3 regions of the Cryptosporangium minutisporangium genome follow, and region 3 is predicted to be linked to each of the others. Evidence: riboswitches for the same ligand, from Rfam matches in the RefSeq annotation. Region 3 holds a riboswitch; each other region holds the start of a gene.

Region 1 (6,829 bases), on a different contig from region 3:
CGCGCTCGAGGGCGAGCTGCCGGATCCGGCCGTCACCCAGCAGGCGTGGAACTGGCGGCGGGCGGACACCTGGCTGCGCATCGTCATCGGCGTCGAGGACACCGGCGCGCTCGGCCGTCAGGCGGACGCGCTGCGGGATCGCGCTCGCGAGCTGGTCGGCGAGCTGGCCACCCGGTCCGCGTGGCTGGCCGCATCCCACCGCATGGACGACCGCGCGCGCGACGCGTTGGCGGGGTGGGCGGCGGCGCTGCGCAAGGTCGGCAAGGGCTCGGGACGCCGGGCGGCCGGCTGGACCGCGCTCGCCCAGCAGCACATGCGCGAGGCGGTGGCGGCGGTACCGGTCTGGATCATGTCGGTCGAGCGCGCGCTGCAGCAGTTCACCGGCGGTACGACGCCGTTCGACGTGGTGATCGTCGACGAGGCGAGCCAGTGCGGCCTGCTCTCGATGCCGGTGCTCTCGCTGGGCACCCGGGCGGTCGTGGTCGGTGACGACCGGCAGATCGGCCCGTACGCGATCGGCCTCGCTCACGACGACGTGACCCGCCTCGGCCAGGAGCACCTCGGTGACCTGCCGTCCTGGCCGCTGTTCGACGTCACGACCAGCCTCTACGACCACGCGGTGCGGCGGTCGCCGGAGCCGCTGATGCTCACCGAGCACTTCCGCTCGGTGCCGGAGATCATCACGTTCTCCAGCGAGCAGTGGTACGACGGCACGGTTCAGCCGCTGCGAGCCGATCGGGGCCGGTTCGACCCGGTGCGGATCGTGCGGGTGCCGGGCGTCCGGGAGAAGCGTGAACGGGTGGGGGAGATCAACCTCGCCGAAGCGGACGCCCTGGTCGCGACGCTCTGCCGGCTGGTCGCCGACCCGGACTACGCGGGCCTGACGTTCGGCGTCGTGAGCCTCCTGGCCGGTAGCGGGCAGGCGCAGTACATCAACGAGCAGCTGGTCCGGCACCTCGGCGAGCAGGAGATGGCGCGGCGGGCGCTGAAGGTCGGCGACTCGTACACGTTCCAGGGCGCCGAACGCGACGTGATGTTCCTCAGCCTGGTCGTCTCCGACCGGGACGAGGCGCGGGCCGCGTTCACCGGAGCCGACCACCACCGCCGGGTGAACGTGGCGGCCAGCCGGGCCAAGGACCAGATGTGGGTGTTCCACTCGGTCGGCCCCGAGAACCTCCACCCGGACGACGCCCGGGCGGCCCTGCTGCGCTACTGCGCGGCGCCGAAACTCGGGCTGGCCGCACTGGCCGCCGAGCCGGTACCGGACGAGACGCTCTACGCGGCCTGCGAGTCGGAGTTGGAACGGTCGGTGCTGCGCCGGCTGCTGGACGTCGGGGTGCGGCCCGCCGTGCAGTACTCGATCGGACGGCATCGGATCGACTTCGTGATCCCGACGACCGACGGTCGGCGGCTCGCGATCGAGTGCGATCACGGACGCTATCGAGGTGCCGCCCGCTGGGCCGAGGAGATGCGCCGCCAGGCGGTGCTCGAACGCGTCGGCGGGTGTGTGTTCTGGCGAGTGCGCGGGACGCTGTTCGCGCGTGATCCGGACGCGGCGCTCGCCGGGCTGTGGCCGCTCATGGACGAGCTGGGACTGCTGCCGGAGGAGGCGCGGGGCTTGCTCGCGCCGGAACCGGTCGAGGCCCCGGAGGAGCCTGCGGAAGAGGCCGCCGAGGGGTGGGCCGAGGGGCAGAGCTGGGGCACGGAGTGGGACGAGGGCGCCGCCGAGTGGGGTGAGAGCGCCGGTTGGGCGCCCGAGGAGGGTGCCGGGGACCAGGTGGCGGAGGGGCTGACCGACCTCACGGTGGTGTTGCCGGTGGTCCAGCTGCCTGCGGACGAGCCCGCGGAGGCGGAGCCCGTGCCTGCGCCGCAGTCGGTGTCCGCGCCCGACGAGGAGCCGGTGGACGAGTGGATCGGGGAAGCCCCGACCGTCGCCCGGGTCGAGGACCTGCCCGGTGCCGCGGACGTGGTGATGCCGTGGGTCGGCGACGCGCCGACGATCCCGACCGCGGATGCGCTGCCGAACGGTCATCCGGTGACGCTGCTGCCGGGCCTCGCGCCGAGGTCTCCGGCCGCTGCTCCTGCTCCCGATCCGGTCCCGGCTGCCCCTACCTCGCCTGCCCCGGTTGCCGCTGCGCCGGTTGGGTCCGGGCCGGTGCGGCCGGCAGCGGAGCTGCCGGGCGAGCCGGTCGCGGAGCCGGGCCCTCCGGTGATCGGGCCCGCGGCGGCACCCGGCTTGCCGACGCGGCAGCCGATGGTGGTTCCGCCGCCCGAGCAGGTGTCTCGGTTCGAGCCGCCGGTTCCTTCGCCTCCGGCGGTGGAGCCGATGGTCCCTCCTGCGATGGCCCCGCCCGCGATGGCCCCGCCCGCGATGGCGCCTCCCACGACGGCGCCGGTGAGCTGGTGGGACGACCAGAACGTCGAGCCGTTCCGCACCACCCCGGCGCGCGCCTCGCACGCGACCGACCTGACCCGGCCGTTGCCGGTCGTCCCGGAGGCCGCGGACCCGGGTCCGCCGGGCGGCTACCAGGAGATCGGGGCGATCCGGCCGGAGGAGGCACGCGCCGTCCTGGGGGCGTACCGCTCGCGCGTGGACACGCCGGTCCAGTCGGGCGGCAAGATCGTCGGCTGGGCGTGCTTCTACCCGGACGATTCGATCGAGGCTCAGCGCAACCGGGCCAACGTCGAGGTGATGCGGCAGGAGGAGGCCAGCACCGAGACCGCGGGCTGGTTCACCGCCCGGGAGGCGGCCGCGATCGTGGCCGCGTCCGAACAGCGGCGGGACATTCCGGTCGTCGATCCGACCTACGGCGAGATCGGCGTCGCCCGGTTCACCCCTGACGCCCCCGAGAGTCCGGTCACGCTGATGCGCACGGCGCGTTAGGCCGCGTTTCGAGCCCGGCGAGCTCGAAAGCGCGATCTAACCCTCCAACAGGGTCAGGAGGCGGTTCAACGCGGGCAGGGCCGCGGCCAGAGCGTCGATGTCGGCCTGGTCGAGTTGATCGGCGGCTGCGAGCGCGATCCGCCGTCGGTGGTCGGTGTAGCCGTTGATCAGGCCGGTCGCGGTAGGCGTCACGGTGAGCCGCACCGCCCGCCGGTTCCCCGGATCGGGGGAGCGGTCGAGGTACCCGTTCGCGGTCAGGTCGCCGACCAGCGTGCTGACCGTGTTGGGAGCGGTCCCCAGGGCGGTGGCCACTGCTTTCACACCGATGCCCGGCTGCGCCTGGACCACGCGCAGCACCTCGATCTGTGCGGCGGGCAGTGGCTCGTCCGGCAGGTCGCTCCGGGCGGCGCGTCGCAGCGTCCGATGTAGCCGACCGAGCAACGTGCTCAGCTCGTCGGCGACCGCGCCGGGGGTGGCCGACATGGCACTCCTTCGTGGTCATCCGGCCGCAGCACCGTCGGGCGCCCACCCGCCGACCTGCGCGAAGAGCCATGATGGCGGGCACGCCGACTACTCGCAGTCCTCCGTTCAGCCCGAGTCGGCCGTCAGGTCGGTCCACCCTCCCACCGTCGCCGCGGCTGCCTAGGCCTCGGCAACTGCCCGGTGGCAGACGCCAGGGAGCCCCGGTCGGTCGACCGGGGCTCCCTGTTCTGGGCGATCTGTCATCGGTGTTCTGTCATCAGCGATCCGTTCCGAGCACTATCCGATCAGGAGTTTCTGCCCCGGGTGGATGACATTCGGATTGCCGCCGATCACACTGCGGTTCCTTGCGTAGAGCGACTGCCAGCTCACCCGGTGCTCGGTGGCGATCAGCAGCAGGCTGTCGCCGGGACGAACCAGGTAGCTCGGGAAACGTGACTCAGCCGGTGCCGGGCGCTGAGCCCGGCTGAACTGGCGTAGCGCGACGAAGTCACGCACTTCCGTCGGCCGGGAGAGAGCCGTCACGCCTCTCCGCGGCACGGCGACCGTGCTGCGCTTCCGGAAAGCCTGCCCGCGGTACGACCGGTTCTCGGTCGATCCTTCGCGCCAGGACTGCTTGCTGGACGAGCGGTAGCTCTTGGACCGGTGTGACCGGTACCCGGTGTACTCGTTGGCGCTGGACTTCTCCCAGCTCCGCTTCGAGTACTTCTTCGTGTACCCCTGTCGCTTGTAGCTCCGGCTGGCCTGGTCGGACCAGCCGCTGCGGTACCGGGTCTTGGTGTAGCCCTTTCGGCCGCAGGTTGGCCAGGCGCCGATGCCCTGGCCACGCAGAACGCGTCTGGCTACGGTGATCTGCTCGGAACGGCTGGCGTTGTGCGCGCTACCGGCGTACTTGCCGCCCCCGTACGCCCGCCACGTGGACGGGCTGAACTGCAGACCGCCGTGGTAGCCGTTGCCGGTGTTGATGTTCCATCGTCCACCGGACTCGCACTGCGCGATCGCATCCCAGTTCACATCCGCATGGGCCGGTGACACTCCGGCGACGAGCGGTGTGATCCCCGCTAGGCCGGTGGCCACGGCAAGTGCCAGGCCTCGACCGAGCGGGCTCAGGCGCCGTGGCGCCCGATGCCGTCCGCCCGCGCGAGGCGGGCTTTCGGCGCTGAGCTGGGTGGGATGGGAAGACTCCTTAGACATATCCGACCCTCTCCACGCCTACGAGGTGAGCTGTCGGGTTCGGGCTGAGTCGGCCCGGCCACGCAGTGCGTGGCTTCACCCCAAGGCGTCAACTTCGACGCCGGAAGTGGGTCCCCCGCTCCTGCCCGAGGTTCGAAGTCCTCGTCGCCCGAGGCAGGATTCGGCGTAGCCGGGCGCGAGGTCCGCGGTGAACGGACGAAAACGACAGAACCACAAAATCGGCTAAATGCCAAGTTACCGCCCCGTGATACGCGAAGCGTGTCGTGCTGACCATTAAGGTCAAACCGACCGTCCTTGTCGCAGCTATCTCGCCGTCAACGTGCGACACAGCGAATTGGAGTGGTCTATAGGTTTCAGTCCGAATCGGTGGTGCAACTCTGTGGAGTTGGTTCACTCCGTGGCGTAATGATCCCTTAACACCTCACTAAGTACCGCCTGCGACAGTGGGCGCCGCTCGTCACGAACGCCAAGATGAGAGCCATGACCGACGCTCCACGTGCCGGCCTGCTTCGCCGGGCCGGTTTACGCGCCGGCCCGTACCTCGCTCGGCACCGCCGTGAACGTGCGAACGGCCGAGTTCTCACCGCAGGAGTGGGCGCCGCTGCGCTCGGCTCCGTCGTGGTGATCGGTGGTACCAGCCTGGTTGCCGCAAACGCCACCACCGATCCCGACCATTCGTGTGCGGCCGCATATACCGTGCGCCACGCCTGGTCGACGGGGTTCTCCGCCGAAGTGGCCGTGACCAACACCGGCGAAGATCCGGTGAAGAACTGGAACGTCAACTGGTCCTTCGACGGCGGTAAGGCCGTGGTGAAGGGCTGGGAGGGCGACTGGCAGCAGGACGAGGGCCTGGTGACCGTCCGTGCGGGCGAGGACAGCGTCCGCCTCGAGCCGGGCAAAACCCTCACGCTGCGCTTCACCGGCTGGCACCCGCAGGGCAAGGCGCCGGACGCGGCGAACTTCGCGCTGAACGGGGTGAGCTGCGGCGTCGACGAGGGTGCGGAGGAGACGCCGGAGAGCGCTTCCCCGACACCGTCCTCGATCGCACTACCGCCGGGCTTGCCCGCGTCCCCGGCGCCGACCGCGAAGCCGACGAAGCCGGCGGCCGGTCCGCTCGGCTCGCTCTTCGTCGACCCCTCGGGTCAGGCCGTCGAGTGGGTGGAATCGAACTCGGGCGACCCTCGGGCCTCCGTGATCCGCGAACGAATCGCCGAGCAGCCGCAGGCGCACTGGCTCGCCGCGAACAACCCGGGCGACGTCGAGAGCGACGTCCGCGGCTACACGTCGCGGGCGCACGCCAGGGGCAAGGTGCCGGTCCTGGTCGCCTACAACATGACCAACCGCGACTGCGGTGGCGCCAGCGCCGGTGGCGCCGACAGTGCGGACGCCTACCGCAACTGGATCAGCAACTTCGCGTCCGGCCTGGGCTCCGGCACGTCGATCATCATCCTCGAGCCGGACGCGCTCGGGCACTTGACGACCTGCCTGTCCGAGGGGCAGCAGGAGGAGCGTCTGGACCTGCTGGAGTACGCCGGAAAGGTGATCAAGCAGTCCAGCCCCAAGGCGCGCGTGTTCTACGACATCGGCCACTCCGCCTGGATCAACGCGAGCGAGGCGGCGAGCCGGGCCAAGCGGGCCGGCGCCACCCAGTACGGCGACGGTGTCGCGCTGAACACGTCGAACTACAACACCAGCTCCAGCGAGGTCTCCTACGGCAAGCGGGTGCTCGCCGCGCTCGGCGGTGGTCAGATGGTGGTCGACACGTCCCGCAACGGCGCCGGCCCCGCCGGTGGCGAGTGGTGCGACCCGGCCGGCCGCAAGCTCGGGCGCTACCCGACCACCGCGACCGGCGACCCGAAGGTGGCGGCGTACCTGTGGGTCAAGCGTCCGGGGGAGTCCGACGGGTGCAGCGGCTCCGCCGGACAGTTCATCCCCGAGACCGCGTACGACCTCAGCTCGTAGCGCGCAGCGGCGGCGCACCGGCCTCCACGACGCACCGTGGATGCCGGTGCGCCGCCGCGTCGCGTCGCTTCGACCCAGGTGGTGACCCGGCCGCGACCAGGCTCGCTGTTCCCTGCGGAGTACCGTGTAGGGAGCGTGCCGACCGTGGGGAGGAGGGGGCAGTGAACAGCGACGCCCCTCTTCCGACGATGTACTTCCTCGGGCACTCCACGGTCCTCGTGGAGACCGAGGGTGTCCGAGTGCTCACCGACCCGGTGCTGCTGCCCCGGGTGGCGAGCGTCCTGCGTCGCGTGGCGGCCCCGCTCGACC
Region 2 (6,829 bases), on a different contig from region 3:
CGCTGGTGCTGCTCTTCCTCCTGGCGCTGGCCGCGGTGCCGGGCAGTACGTTCCCGCAGCGGTCGCTGAACCAGGCGAAGGTCGACGAGTACTTCACCGAACACCCGAAGCTGGCGCCGTTCCTCGACAAGCTGTCGGCGTTCGACGTCTTCGCGGCACCCTGGTTCGCTGCGATCTACCTGCTGCTGTTCATCTCGCTGGTCGGCTGCTTGGTGCCGCGGATCCGGGTGCACACCCGCGCGCTGGTCAAGCGGCCGCCCGCGGTACCCCGGAACCTGCAGCGGCTGCCGCTCTCGTCCTCCACCCCCGTGGCCGGCGACCCGTCCGCAATCGCGAACACCGCCCGGGGCGTGCTGCGGCGCGCACGTTGGCGAACGGCGGTGCACACCGAGGCGTCGGGTGCGGTCACGATCAGCGCGGAGAAGGGCTACCTCCGCGAGACCGGAAACCTCGCGTTCCACCTCGCGCTGGTGGCGCTGCTGGTCGGCGTCGCGTCCGGCTCGCTGTGGGGCTGGCGGGCCAGCGTGCTGGTGGTCGAGGGCAACGCGTTCTGCGACACCGTCCAGGCCTACGACTCGTTCACCCCGGGCACCCGGATGCGGGACGCGGCCCTGCCGTCCTTCTGCGTCCAGCTGGACGACTTCCAGGGCACCTACCTCGCCAACGGCCAGCCCGAGGACTTCCTCGCCAAGGTGAAGTACGTCCAGGGCGACCGGGCGTTCACCCAGGACCCGGACACCGCCTACGACCTGAAGGTCAACCACCCGCTCCGGCTGGACGGGGCCAACGTCTACCTGATCAACCACGGGTACGCGCCGGTGCTGAAGTACACCGATCGGTACGGCACCGTGTTCGAGGAGGCCCCGGCGTTCCTGCCGCAGGACTCCCAGCTCACCAGCGAGGGTGCGTTCGTCCTCCCCGACGCCAACCAGGACCCGAAGTCGACTGCCCGTGCCGCGGACGTCGAGATGGCGTTCACCGGGTTCTTCCTGCCGACCGCACCGCCGTCCGGCCCGCCGATCCAGTCGGTGCGCCCGGAGCCGGACGACCCGGCGGTCACGCTGGTCGGATACCGCGGTGACACCGGTCTGAACTCCGGCATCCCGCGCTCGGTGTACTCGATCGACCAGAATCAGGTCGACAGCGGCGCGCTCAAGTCGGTCGGCTCGAAGAAGCTCTCGGTCGGCGAGGTGTGGACGCTCGACGACGGCTCGTCGCTCCAGTTCGTCGGCTACCGCGAGTTCATGACCGTCCAGGTGGGTTACGACCCCGGCGACATGGTCGTGTTGATCGCCGCCGGGTTCATGTTGGTCGGCCTGATCACGTCGCTCACCGTCCGGCGTCGCCGGATCTTCGTCCGGGTGACGCCCGGCGAGCTCACGGTCGGCGGTCTGGCGCGTACCGATCCGGACCGGTACGCCGAGGAGTTCCGGCAGATCGTCGAGAAGCTCACCGCGGACGCCGCTCCGCCCGCAGACCCGAAACAGTCCGAGCTCATCGGGAAAGAAGGATCGTGATGACGGACGCCCAACTCGCCGATCTCTCGAACACGTTGCTCATCGTCGCGATCGTGGCGTACACGGTTGCGATGCTCGGCTACGCCATCGAGTACGCGTTCGGACGCAAGGGCGTGGTGGCGGCCCGTGCGGCGGCCCCGGCCCCGCGCCAGCGTGTGCTGGTCGGCGTGGGCGGTCCGGAGGAGGACGCTCCGGTGTCCCCGGCCGGGCCGGTCACGCCGCCCGCGGAGCCCGCGCCGACCGGCGGCCGGGCCGCCTGGTTCGGTCGGTTCGGCGTGGTCGCCGCGGTGATCGGTGCGCTCGCCCAGATCGGCTGCCTGACCGCCCGTGGTTTCGCGGCCGACCGGGTGCCGTGGGGCAACATGTACGAGTTCGTCTCGGTGGCTTGCGCGGTCGGGACGATCACCTGGCTGGTGGTCTCGGCCCGTCGTCCGGTGCGCTACCTGGGCATGTTCGTGATGCTGCCGGTGGTTCTGCTGCTCGGGCTGGCCGGAACCGTGCTCTACGTCGAGGCCGGCCCGTTGATGCCGGCGCTGAACTCGTACTGGCTCTGGATCCATGTCTCCACCGCGTCGATCTCGGTCGGGATCTACCTGATCGGTGGCGTGATGTCGGTGCTCTACCTGCTGCGCGAGGGGTACGACCAGCGGGTGGCGGCCGGGCGTCCGGCGAACGCCCCGGGCTTCCCGTACGGCGTCGGGCGGCACCTGCCCGCCGCGGCGGGGCTGGAGCGGCTGACCTTCCGGCTGCACGCGTTCGGGTTCCCGATCTGGACGTTCGCGATCATCTGCGGAGCGATCTGGGCCGAGGCGGCGTGGAGCCGGTACTGGGGCTGGGACCCGAAGGAGACCTGGGCGTTCATCTCGTGGGTCGTGTACGCGGCGTACCTGCACGCGCGGGCCACGACCGGATGGCGCGGACGCCGGGCGGCCGCGATCGCGGTGCTCGGCTTTGCCACGATGATGATCAACCTCTACGTCATCAACTTCGCCGTCTCCGGACTCCACTCGTATTCAGGGCTGTGACCCTGGACGGGCTCCGCGTGAGAACACGCGCCTGGCGGCGCTTCAAGTGCGTACTGCGTTGGGGGACGCTGTGGGGCGCGCCACTTCAGGGGTTGGCGCGACCTTAAGTTTGGGGTGCGGGATCAGCGCTCGGCGGTGTCGGCGCCGGTGTTGGCGGCTGATCGTCCGTTCGGGTGGGTTCTTCGCGCCGCCGGTACGCCAGCGCGGCCTCGTAGTCGTCCCCACGGAGCCAGCCGACGACGATCACGTCTTCGTGCTCGGTCTGCTGCGGCATCGTTTTGTCCCCCTCAGTCCACTCTTTGTTTCCGACAAATTACTACAAATGGACTTCTTGGGACGTTAAGCAGCCTGCGGCACTCCTACCTCACGAGTTACCGGCCGGTTATCGTCCGTTGATCTGTCCATAGTGGTCAGACCCATCCACCATTCGGCCGAGGTGTCGGTGAAACCGCATTAAGACGCACTTAAGAAGACGTTCCGGAGTGGACTAACTACGTGTTGTCGTAGTCTGCTGGACGTTCGCCCAGATTCCCGCGCGAGGCTGGACCAGCCCGTCACAGATGCCTTACCGTGACCCACGACTTCCCGAGCGTCCGCCGTTCACCAGGATGGCGTCGGGCAGTTGCCGCCGAATCGCTGCGTCACGTATGAGCCGGGGATCCGAGATCTCGGGGTGAATCCGCCTTTACGGGCGGTAGGGCAGCTCCCGCCCGAACCCGTCAGCTAACCCGGTAGGCGGCCTTAGGGGGAGTGAGGAGTGCTGCACTAGTGAGATCCGTTCGGACTCACGCCCGTCGTCCCATCGTCCTGGTTAGCGTCCTCGCTGCGATTCTGAGCTTGGTGCTGTTACCCGGAGGCGGCGCCAGTGCGGCTCCGTCACTCTCCGAGGCCGAGAAGCAACTCGACTCCCTCGGCGTGAAGATGGACCGGGTCAACGAGCAGATGAACAGCGCCAAGGTCCAGCTGAAGCGGGTCCAGGCGCAGCAGGCCGGGCTGAACCGTCAGCTCGCCGCCTCGCAGGCGAAACTCGACGCCTCCCAGGCGGAGGTCGGCAAGATCGCTGCGGCGGCTTATCGCGACGGCGGCATGCGGCTCTCCTCGTCGCTCCTCAACAACGGCTCGCCGACGAACTACCTCGACCAGCTGGCCGCGGTGGAGTGGCTGTCCGCCCAGCAGCGCGACACGATCAAGCAGGCGAAGGCGTACCAGGCGAAGTACGACGACACCAAGAAGCGGGTCGACCTCCAGGTCCGGAGCGCGGAGCGGCTGAAGAAGCAGCTCGACTCCCAGCAGAAGCTGATCAAGAAGGACCGGGACAAGTGGGAGCAGATCCGCCGGACGGCGTACGCCAAGAAGTACGGCAGCGCGCCCGCGACCGTCACGTACAACGGTCAGGCCAGCGGTAACGCCGCGACCGTCGTGCAGTTCGCGATGGCGCAGCAGGGTGAGCCCTACGTGTTCGGTGGCTCCGGCCCCGGCTCCTGGGACTGCTCGGGCCTCACGATGATGGCCTGGAAGCAGGTCGGTGTGTCGCTGCCGCACTCGTCGCGGCAGCAGTACAACTCGATCCGGCACGTCTCGCGGGGCGACCTGCAGCCGGGCGACATCGTGTTCTTCTACAGCGACCTGCACCACTCCGCGATCTACATCGGTAACAACCAGGTGGTGCACGCGCCCACCGAGGGACAGTCGGTCCAGGTGGAGAGCGTCAACAACATGCCGTACGCGGGCGCCGGCCGCCCGTAACGCCGTGCTCGCCGAGCCCCGACCCGTACTGCGGGTCGGGGCTCGTGCCTTTGCGGCGCCGTGGGCCGAGGCTCTGTGCGGCGGGCAACTGCCGGGGCGCTCGCGGGCCCAGGAATACTGGGGCCATGGCCCACACCGACCTTCGCGAGTTCCTGAAGCGGCTGGAGAAGGCCGGTGAGCTCAAGCGGATCACCGCGCCGGTCGATCCGACGCTGGAGATCAGCGAGATCACCCAGCGGGTGGTGCGGGCCGGTGGGCCTGCCCTGCTGTTCGAGAACCCGACGCGCGGCGAGATGCCGATCGTGATCAACCTGTTCGGCACCGAGCGCCGGATGGCGATGGCGCTGGGGGTCGATTCGCTGGACGAGATCGGGCAGCGCATCGGCGCCATGCTCAAGCCCGAACTGCCGCAGGGCTTCAGCGGCTTCCGTGAAGCGCTGGGCAAGGTCACCCAGCTGAAGAACGTCCCCCCGAAGAAGGTCAAGTCCGCGCCCTGCCAGGAGGTCGTCTACAAGGGCGACGAAGTCGACCTGAACAAGCTCCCCGGGCTGCAGATCTGGCCCGGCGACGGCGGGATCTACCACAACCTGGGCTTGACCCACACGAAGCACCCGGAGACCGGCGCCCGCAACCTCGGGCTCTACCGCCTCCAGCAGCACAGCCACAACACGCTCGGCATGCACTGGCAGATCCACAAAGACTCGACCGCGCACCACGCGGTCGCCGAGCGCCTCGGCCAGCGGCTGCCGGTCGCGATCGCGTTCGGCTGTGACCCGGCCGTCTCCTACGCCTCCACCGCGCCGCTGCCCGGTGACATCGACGAGTACCTCTTCGCCGGCTTCCTGCGCGGCGAGCGGGTCGAGATGGTGGACTGCCTCACCGTGCCGCTGCAGGTGCCCGCGCACGCCCAGGTCGTGCTGGAGGGTTACCTCGAGCCCGGTGAGCGCGCGCCCGAGGGGCCGTTCGGCGACCACACCGGGTTCTACACACCGGTCGAGGACTTCCCGGTGCTGCACGTCGAGTGCATGACGACGCAGCGCACGCCGATCTACCAGTCGATCATCACCAGCCAGCCGCCCCAGGAAGACGGCCCGATCGGCAAGGCCACCGAGCGCATCTTCCTGCCGCTGATCAAGCTTCTGATCCCCGACATCGTCGACTACGACCTGCCGGAAGCCGGCGTGTTCCACAACTGCTGCATCGTCTCGATCGACAAGCGCTTCCCGAAGCACGCGATGAAGGTCATGAACGCGGTGTGGGGCGCCGGGCTGCTCTCGCTGTGCAAGCTGGTCGTGGTCGTCGACGCCGATTGCGACGTCCACGATTACCGGGAGGTCGCGTTCCGCGCGTTCGGCAACGTCGACTACGCCCACGACGTGTTGCTCACCACTGGGCCGGTCGACCATCTCGATCACGCCTCCTACCAGCAGTTCTGGGGTGGCAAGCTGGGAGTGGACGCCACCCGCAAGCTGCCCGGAGAGGGCTATCACCGCGGCTGGCCGGAGGAGATGCGGATGAGCCCCGAGGTAGTCGCCACCGTCGACCAGCGTTGGCGGGAGTACGGCCTGTGACGAGCGCGGTCGAGGCGCCGAACAAGGTGAAGGCGTTCCTCCGGCTGGTCATGATCGAACACTCGGTGTTCGCGCTGCCGTTCGCCTACGTCGCCGCGCTCACCGCGATGCGGTCCGAAGGGCCGAACGTCCAGTGGGTGACGCTGCTGGTGATCACGGTGGCGATGGTGGCCGCCCGCACGGTGGCGATGGCCGCGAATCGCATCATCGACCGCCGGATCGACGCGCAGAATCCGCGCACGGCCCAGCGGGAGTTGGTCACCGGCGCTCTCTCGGTGCGCTCGGCCTGGGTCGGGCTCGGCGTGGCGCTGGTGGTGTTCCTGGCGTCCGCGGCGTGGCTCGGCTGGTTCTGCCTCGTGCTCTCACCGATCGCGCTGTTCTTCCTGACGATCTACTCCTACGCGAAGCGCTTCACCGACTACCCGCAGGCGTTCCTCGGTTTGGCGCAGGCGATCGCACCGCTGGGCGCCTGGATCGGCGTCACCGGTGAGTGGTCCTGGTCGGCGTTCGTGCTCGGGTTGGCGGTGGGCACCTGGATCGGCGGGTTCGATCTGATCTACGCCTGCCAGGACGTCGAGGTGGACCGCCGGATCGGTGTCCGGAGCGTGCCGGTGCGGTTCGGCATCGCTGCGTCCCTGCACGCCTCAACCGTGGTGCACGTGGTCACGGTGGCGCTCTACGCGTGGTTCGGTGCGTTGACCGGGTACGGCTGGCTCTGGTGGACCGGGCTGGTGATCACCGCGCTGGTGCTGGCGTACGAACACACGATCGTCCGCCCGAACGACCTATCCCGCGTCAACCGCGCGTTTTTCACCGCCAACGGCGTCATCGGCATCGTGTTGTTCTTGTTCGCGCTGGCCGACCTGGTCGTCCTGCAGGAGCTCCGGTGGTGAGACTCCCCTGGGTGGTGGGGGTCTCCGGCGCGAGCGGAACGCCGTACGCGCAGGCGGTGCTCTGCGGGCTCCTGGAC
Region 3 (6,829 bases):
AGATCCTCCTCGGCCTGCAGCCGGGCGATCCGCTCCTCCAGCGTGTCGTAGGAGCGGGCCAGTGCGGCCGCCCGCCGCTTGTTCCGGGTCGTGCAGTCCGACCGGACCAGGCGGTGCAGGCGAGGGAGCAGGTCGCCGGCGTCGGTGACGTACCGCCGCACGGCCGAGTCGGTCCACTCGCCGCGTCCGTAGCCGTGGAATCGCAGGTGCAGGAAGACCAGGGTCGCGACCTGCTCGGTGACGTCCTTCGGGTACCGGAGCGCCTTCATCCGGCGGCGAGTCATCTTGGCACCCACCACCTCGTGGTGGTGGAAGCTGACTCCGCCGCCAGCCTGGATCTCCCGGGTCGCGGGCTTGCCGATGTCGTGCAGGAGCGCGGCCATCCGCAGCACGAAGTCCGGCCCGTCCGTCTCCAGGTCGATCGCCTGCCGCAGCACGGTCAGCGTGTGCTCGTAGACGTCCTTGTGCTGGGCGTGCTCGTCGATCTCCATCCGCATGTTCGGCAGCTCGGGCAGCACGTGCGTGGCCAACCCGGTATCGACGAGCAGCCGGAGCCCGGTGACCGGGTCGGCGCCGCAGATCAGCTTGGTGAGCTCGTCCCGGACCCGCTCGGCCGTGATCCGGGTGATCTGGTCGGCCATCTCGGTCATCGCGGCGACCACCTCGGGCGCCACCTCGAACTGCAACTGCGACGCGAACCGTGCCGCGCGCAGCATCCGCAGCGGATCGTCGGCGAACGAGTCCTGCGGCGTGCCGGGCGTCCGCAGTGTGCGGGAAGCCAGGTCTTCCAGACCGCCGTGCAGGTCGACGAACCGGTGGCCGGGCAGGCCGACCGCCATCGCGTTGACCGCGAAGTCACGCCGCACCAAGTCGTCGGCGAGCGTGTCGCCGTACTGGACCACCGGGTTGCGGCTCTGCCGGTCGTAGGCCTCGGCGCGGTAGGTGGTGATCTCCAGGCGGAGGCCGCGGCGGGCTGCCCCGACCGTGCCGAACTCGATCCCGGTCGTCCAGGTTGCCTCCGCCCAGCCCTTGAGGAGGTCCAGCACCTGCTGGGGGCGGGCGTCGGTGCAGAAGTCGAGGTCGTCCCCGAGTCGGCCGAGCAGGGCGTCCCGCACCGAGCCACCGACGAGGTACAGCTCGTGGCCGGCGGCTTGGAATCGGCGACCCAGGTCGTCGGCGACCGGGGAGACCCGGAGCAACTCGGCGACGGCGCTCTGCTGCGCGGCGGTCAGGGAAGTAGGTGCGATAGGAGACACAGTAAGACCAGTATCGGAGGCGACGGTTGGGGGATCGGTGGCCGCCCGCTCGTCTCCCGAGGATCCGGCAGTGGGTCGGTGGGCCACGGAGGTGAACCCTATCCACTGGTCGGTTGCGTTGGCGCACCCGTTTCCGGCGTCGATGGCCGCCTCTATCACACCCGCTCACCGAGTGTTGCACCGGCGCCAGGAGCAACAAACCGGTCCCTGGACGGCCTCACGGCGTTTACCCGACGCGGGCGCTATCGTCAGTTTCATGGCCCGCCGAAGCTCCCCGCGTCGGCCCGGGGGTCCCGGGCGGCTGCGACGGGTCGAAGAAGTCTCCGCAGGCGGGCTCGTCGTCCAGGGCGACGGCAGGCACCTCGAGGGTGCGCTGATCGGAAAGCTCGACCGTCGGGGTCGCCTGCTCTGGTCGCTGCCGAAGGGCCACGTCGAGGCCGGCGAGACGCTCGAGCAGACGGCAGCCCGCGAGGTGGCCGAGGAGACCGGCATCGTCGGCGACGTGCTGGCGGCACTCGGTACGGTCGACTACTGGTTCGTGTTCGAGGGCCGTCGCATTCACAAGACCGTGCATCACTTCCTCCTGGATGCGGTGGCCGGAGTGCTTTCCGACGCCGACGTGGAGGTGACCGAGGTGGCCTGGGTCCCGCTCAGCGAGATCCCCGACCGGCTGGCCTACCCGGACGAGCGGAAGCTCATCGCGCGGGTACCCGACCTGCTCGAGCACCCCGCGTGACCCGGCCCGAGCCGCCCGACTTCGAACACGGGCGCCCGCGCCCCCATCCCTCCGGGCCCCGGCCCGAGCAGCCTGACTTCGATCTGCGGCGTTCGCGCTCCGATCGCTTCGATCAGGACGCCACCGTGGTGATGCCGACCGACGACCCGACCGCGATGCTGCCTCCGGTCGGCGCTCCGGTCCTGGGGACGCCGACCGGCGGACCGAGCGTCCCGTCCTTCGACGACACCGGCTCGATCCCGTTCCCCGGCGGCCCCACGACGTCTCCGACGAACCTCCCGCCGCCCCGCGGCGTGGCGCGCGTCGGCGGGACGAATGGCCCCAGCGGTGTTCCCGGTGCCGACGCTGGTCCCGGCGGCCCGGCCGGACCCGGCGGGCCGCCGCCTCCCCCCGCGTCGAACGGGGACGACGGCGCACCGAGCGTCGCTCGCTCCAGCGGCGTCATGGCGATGTTCAGCCTGCTCTCACGGGCGACCGGCTTCATCCGCACCGCGGCGATCGGTGCCGCGATCGGCGGCGGCCTGGTCGGCAACGCGTACCAGGTCGCGAACACGCTGCCGAACATGCTGTACGAGCTCCTGCTCGGCGGCATCCTCACCAGCGTCGTCGTTCCGCTGCTCGTCGCCGCCAAGAAACGGGACGCCGACGGCGGCGAGGCGTTCACGCACCGGCTGCTGACCGCCGCGACCCTGCTACTGGCCGCGGCGACAGCGCTCGCGCTGCTCTCCGCGCCGTTGCTGACTGCGTTCTTCGCCGACGAGGAGACGACGTCCGCCAGCCGGCAGCTCACGACGACGCTGGCCTACCTTCTTCTCCCCGAGATCTTCTTCTACGGGCTGTCCGCGCTGCTGGGCGCGGTTCTCAACACCCGTAACGAGTTCGCGGCCCCGGCCTGGGCGCCGATCCTCAACAACATCACGGTGATCGTCACTGCCGCGGTGTTCCTGTTGCTGCCCGGTCCGGCGACGCTCACCCCGTCGACGATCACCGGCGCCCAGGTGGCCGTGCTCGGCATCGGCACGACCCTCGGCATCGTCCTGCAGGCCTTCGCGCTCTGGCCGTCGCTCCGCAAGGTCGGCTTCCGCTGGAAGTGGCGGTTCGATCTGCGCGGATCGGGCCTCGGGGAGGCCAGGCGGCTCGGGGCCTGGATGTTCGTCTACGTCGGCGTCAGCCAGCTGGGCCTGATCCCGGTGATCAAGATCGCCAACTGGGCCGGTAACCGCGGCGGCCCGGGACCGATCATCCACAACAACGCTTTCCTGCTCTTCATGATGGTGCACGGCATCGTCGCGGTGAGCATCCTGACCGCCCTGCTGCCCCGGATGAGCGCGGCGGCCGCCGACCGGGACTTCGGCGAGGTGACCCGGAACCTCTCGCTCGGTGCCCGGCTCTCCTCGGTGGTCCTGGTGCCGGCGACCGCGGCGTACCTGGTGCTCGGTATCCCGCTGGCGGTGACCGCGTTCCGCTGGGGCAACTTCACCCAGGACGAGGCGATCAGCACCGGCTACGCGACGATGGCCGCAGGGATCGGCCTGGTGCCGTTCGCGATCAGCCAGATGCAGATCTTCGCGTTCTACGCGCTGCGCGACACGAAGACGCCGGCCCTGCTGAACATCCCGGTCGTCGTCGCGAAGCTGCTGTTCGACCTGGGCGTATTCCTCTGGGTGCCGACCGAGTGGATCGTCGTCGGACTGCAGTGCGGCAACACGGTCTCGTACATCGTCGCCGTACTGATCTCCGGGCGCCTGCTCAAGCGACGCCTGGGCGGGCTCGACACGCTCTCGGTGACCCGGACGATCACTCGACTGGGCGTAGCCGCGGTGGTGGCCGGTCTGCTCAGCTGGGCGGTCGCCTACGGCATTCAGAGCGTGCTGGGCATCGGTAAGGCCGGCGCGTTCGTCTCGCTCGTCGTCGGCGGCCTGGTGCTGGTCGGTGTCTACGCCGTGGTGGCACTCCGCTTGCGCGTCCCCGAGGTCGTCGAGTTCGCGAACACCGTCAAGCGCCGCCTACCCGGCCGCTGACCGCCCCGCATCCCACGGATTTCGGGAAGACCACCTCATACGAGCCCCGCGCAGGCGGTTTTTCGGGAAGACCACGTCGCCCGGCCCTCGCACGGGCTCCGCAGCGGCGATCTTCCCGAAAATGCGCTCGACGGCCAATCACGCAGGGTTATCCACATCCGCCGAGGAATAACGTGAGAAAGGCCACGCCGCAGGTACGGTCGATCCACGGTCACTCCACACCCCGAAAGCGCGACTACGCCAAGTGAGGTTGTCGGCTGTTCGTCCAGTTCAATTTCCCAACCCGCAACACCCTGAACATCTGGATGTGACCGACTCACGACGCGCCGAGGAACCCACCCGGTCGTGCGTGAAAACGGTGTGAAGTGGTAAAAACTTCTCACTTTGACTGTGATGCACGTCGCAAAGCACTGGCAACTCCCACGGAGCGCAGGTTCAGTTCTTCGCGGCAACTGTCGCGGCAGCCACGCCGCGCACACCGCAGGATTCGCCACGCCGAGCCCTGTCCACGACATCCGCGGTGTCCCTCCGAGTAGCCAACCAATTGGACAGGGGCGGGGGACCCACAGGTACGTGGGGTCGCCGGAGATCAGATCCGGCGCGATCCCTTGGGGTGAAGCCGCGCAGCGCGCGGCCGGGCACTAAACCTTCCCGCCCGAACCCGACAGCTCACCTCGTAGGCGTGCATGGAAGGACTCTCCTTGCATACGGTGCATTCCCCTCGGTGTGCCCTGCCCGCGAACCAGTACGAACGTACTGAGACAACGTCTCAAAACGGTTCGTACGCGAGCAAAAACACCGGCGGTGCTCGCCACCGCGCAACCTCAACTCCGAAGCACCGCGCTGTCACCCGACGCGCGACGCTGCGGACCACCGCACTGGCCGGCGTCCTCGCAGGGTCGCTCGGCGCCGGACTGATCGGTGTCGCCGCTCCGGCAGCAGCCGCTGTTCCCGCAGCTGCCAAGCTCTCCGGCGCCACCTCGGTCACCACCGGATCGAAGGCCACGCTGCACGCGATCGGTTCGGTGAACGGCAAGCCCGCCGCCTACAAGTCGTTCTCCCTGCAGTACCAGTCCAGCAAGGGCTGGCGGACGGTGAGCACGAAGAAGGCGCGGCCCTCCGGTCAGTTGGAGTGGCGCGTCACGATCGGCGGGACCTCCAACTGGCGCGTCGTGCTCTACGTGAACGGCACGCAGAAGACGCTCTCGCCCAACCACCACATCCGTGCCAAGTCCAACGGGTCAGCGGTCGTCAGGGCCGCCTCCCGGCAGGCAGGCAAGCCGTACCGCTTCGGTGCGGCCGGTCCGAACTCGTTCGACTGCTCGGGCCTCACGCAGTACGTCTACCGTCAGTTCGGCAAGAGCCTGCCGCACAGCGCGACGCAGCAGGCGCGCTACGGCCGGGGGGTCAGCAAGTCGGCCAAGCAGCCCGGCGACCTGATCCTGTTCGGCGGCGGTGGCCGCTACTCGCACGCCGGCATCTACGCCGGCGGGAACTACATGTGGGACGCGTCGACCGCCGGGCAGCCGGTGGCGAAGCGGAAGATCTGGAGCAACCGGTACGTCGTCCGCCGTCTCGTCTGAGTCGGATGACACGCTGAATCTCGGATCGACTACGAGGGACGGTTGGGTGCGCCGCACCTGACCGTCCCTCGTCGGTTCCCCACAACTACTTCTTCGGACGCCGGGCAGCCGCACAAAACCTTCGTGAACTGCTGCGACACCCGGTTGGCGAACGCCAGGCACAGGTGCGCCGAACGTGCGCCGCCGCGATACCTTGACGCCCGAGACCACTAGCTCCCTATGAGAGCTGTTCATCCAGTGGCGTCCGACGCGCCGGAACAGGCAGGATGGACCTGTCCCCAGTAGCCGCCGCACGGCCTACCCTGAGGACGGAGCGGTCGATACTGCGGGAGGGCGGGTTGTGACACAGGTCGGCGCGCCCGTTCAGGGTGAAGTGCTGGCGGGCCGGTATCGGCTGGAAGAAGCGCTGTACGCCGATGCGGCGTCCGGTCACGCGCTCTGGCGAGGCACCGACAATCTGCTCAACCGCACGGTCTCGATCGAGCTGCGGGTCCCCGGCGGGGAAGCAGCCGAGCAGATGATCGCCGAGGCGGTCGCCGCGGGCCGCATCGTCCACCCGTCCGTGATCGGGGTCTACGACGCCGTCGACGAAGGGCCGCGCGCCTACGTCGTCCGGGAGTGGGTCAACGGACAGACTCTCTACGACACGCTGGCCCAGGGTCCGCTGCACCCGGCGCGAGCCGCCGCGCTCGTCCGGAACACCGCCGACGCGCTCGCCGGTATCCACGCCACCGGTCACGCCCACGGCAACCTCACGCCGTCGACGGTCCTGATCGGCAACGACGACGGGGTGACGCTCGTCGATCTGCACCTGGGCGGGCCCGGCCAGCAGCCGGCCGACATCCGGGCGCTCGGTGGCCTGCTCTACGCGGGCCTGACCGGTCAGTGGCCCGACGTCCTGCCGCCCCACCGCACCGGTCTGCCGGACGCCACCCGGGTCGACGGGCGGATGTGCTCCCCGCGGCAGGTCAGGGCCGGGATACCCGGCTACCTCGACGCGCTGACCATGGACCTGCTCGACCCCGCGGTTCCGCCGCCCACGGCCGCGGATCTCGCGAGCGAACTGCGCCGCTACGACGTCGCCGACCCGGCGCTGAGCGCGCTGGCCGTACTCGCGCCGGAACCGGCCACCAGCGGCCCGCGGTGGACGCGGATCGGCGTGCTGGTCGTCGGCGTGCTGGTCGTCCTCGGCGTGGTCATCGGCGTCGCAGCGCTGGGCCTGCCCGACTTCGG

What was found. Region 3 has a riboswitch for cyclic di-AMP ahead of ABEB28_RS30685 (C40 family peptidase). Riboswitches for the same ligand answer to the same signal wherever they lie in the genome.
Region 1: another riboswitch for cyclic di-AMP. It lies ahead of ABEB28_RS26120 (transglycosylase family protein); the one in region 3 lies ahead of ABEB28_RS30685 (C40 family peptidase).
Region 2: another riboswitch for cyclic di-AMP. It lies ahead of ABEB28_RS34425 (C40 family peptidase); the one in region 3 lies ahead of ABEB28_RS30685 (C40 family peptidase).

What each region holds. Positions count from the first base shown of each region.
Region 1 is NZ_BAAAYN010000035.1:130,657-137,485, reverse strand. It holds gene ABEB28_RS26130 (AAA domain-containing protein) at 1-2,884, shown strand, start outside; gene ABEB28_RS26125 (MarR family winged helix-turn-helix transcriptional regulator) at 2,921-3,367, opposite strand; gene ABEB28_RS26120 (transglycosylase family protein) at 3,644-4,378, opposite strand; cyclic di-AMP (ydaO/yuaA leader) riboswitch at 4,560-4,733, opposite strand; gene ABEB28_RS26115 (glycoside hydrolase family 6 protein) at 5,039-6,520, shown strand; gene ABEB28_RS26110 (MBL fold metallo-hydrolase) at 6,682-6,829, shown strand, end outside.
Region 2 is NZ_BAAAYN010000048.1:94,312-101,140, forward strand. It holds gene resB (cytochrome c biogenesis protein ResB) at 1-1,517, shown strand, start outside; gene ccsB (c-type cytochrome biogenesis protein CcsB) at 1,517-2,542, shown strand; gene ABEB28_RS34420 (hypothetical protein) at 2,646-2,816, opposite strand; cyclic di-AMP (ydaO/yuaA leader) riboswitch at 3,159-3,296, shown strand; gene ABEB28_RS34425 (C40 family peptidase) at 3,383-4,288, shown strand; gene ABEB28_RS34430 (menaquinone biosynthesis decarboxylase) at 4,414-5,859, shown strand; gene mqnP (menaquinone biosynthesis prenyltransferase MqnP) at 5,856-6,752, shown strand; gene ABEB28_RS34440 (UbiX family flavin prenyltransferase) at 6,749-6,829, shown strand, end outside.
Region 3 is NZ_BAAAYN010000044.1:80,435-87,263, reverse strand. It holds gene ABEB28_RS30700 (CCA tRNA nucleotidyltransferase) at 1-1,256, opposite strand, end outside; partial or broken gene ABEB28_RS30695 (NUDIX hydrolase) at 1,519-1,980, shown strand; gene murJ (murein biosynthesis integral membrane protein MurJ) at 2,124-4,013, shown strand; cyclic di-AMP (ydaO/yuaA leader) riboswitch at 4,538-4,711, shown strand; gene ABEB28_RS30685 (C40 family peptidase) at 4,724-5,596, shown strand; gene ABEB28_RS30680 (protein kinase family protein) at 5,937-6,829, shown strand, end outside.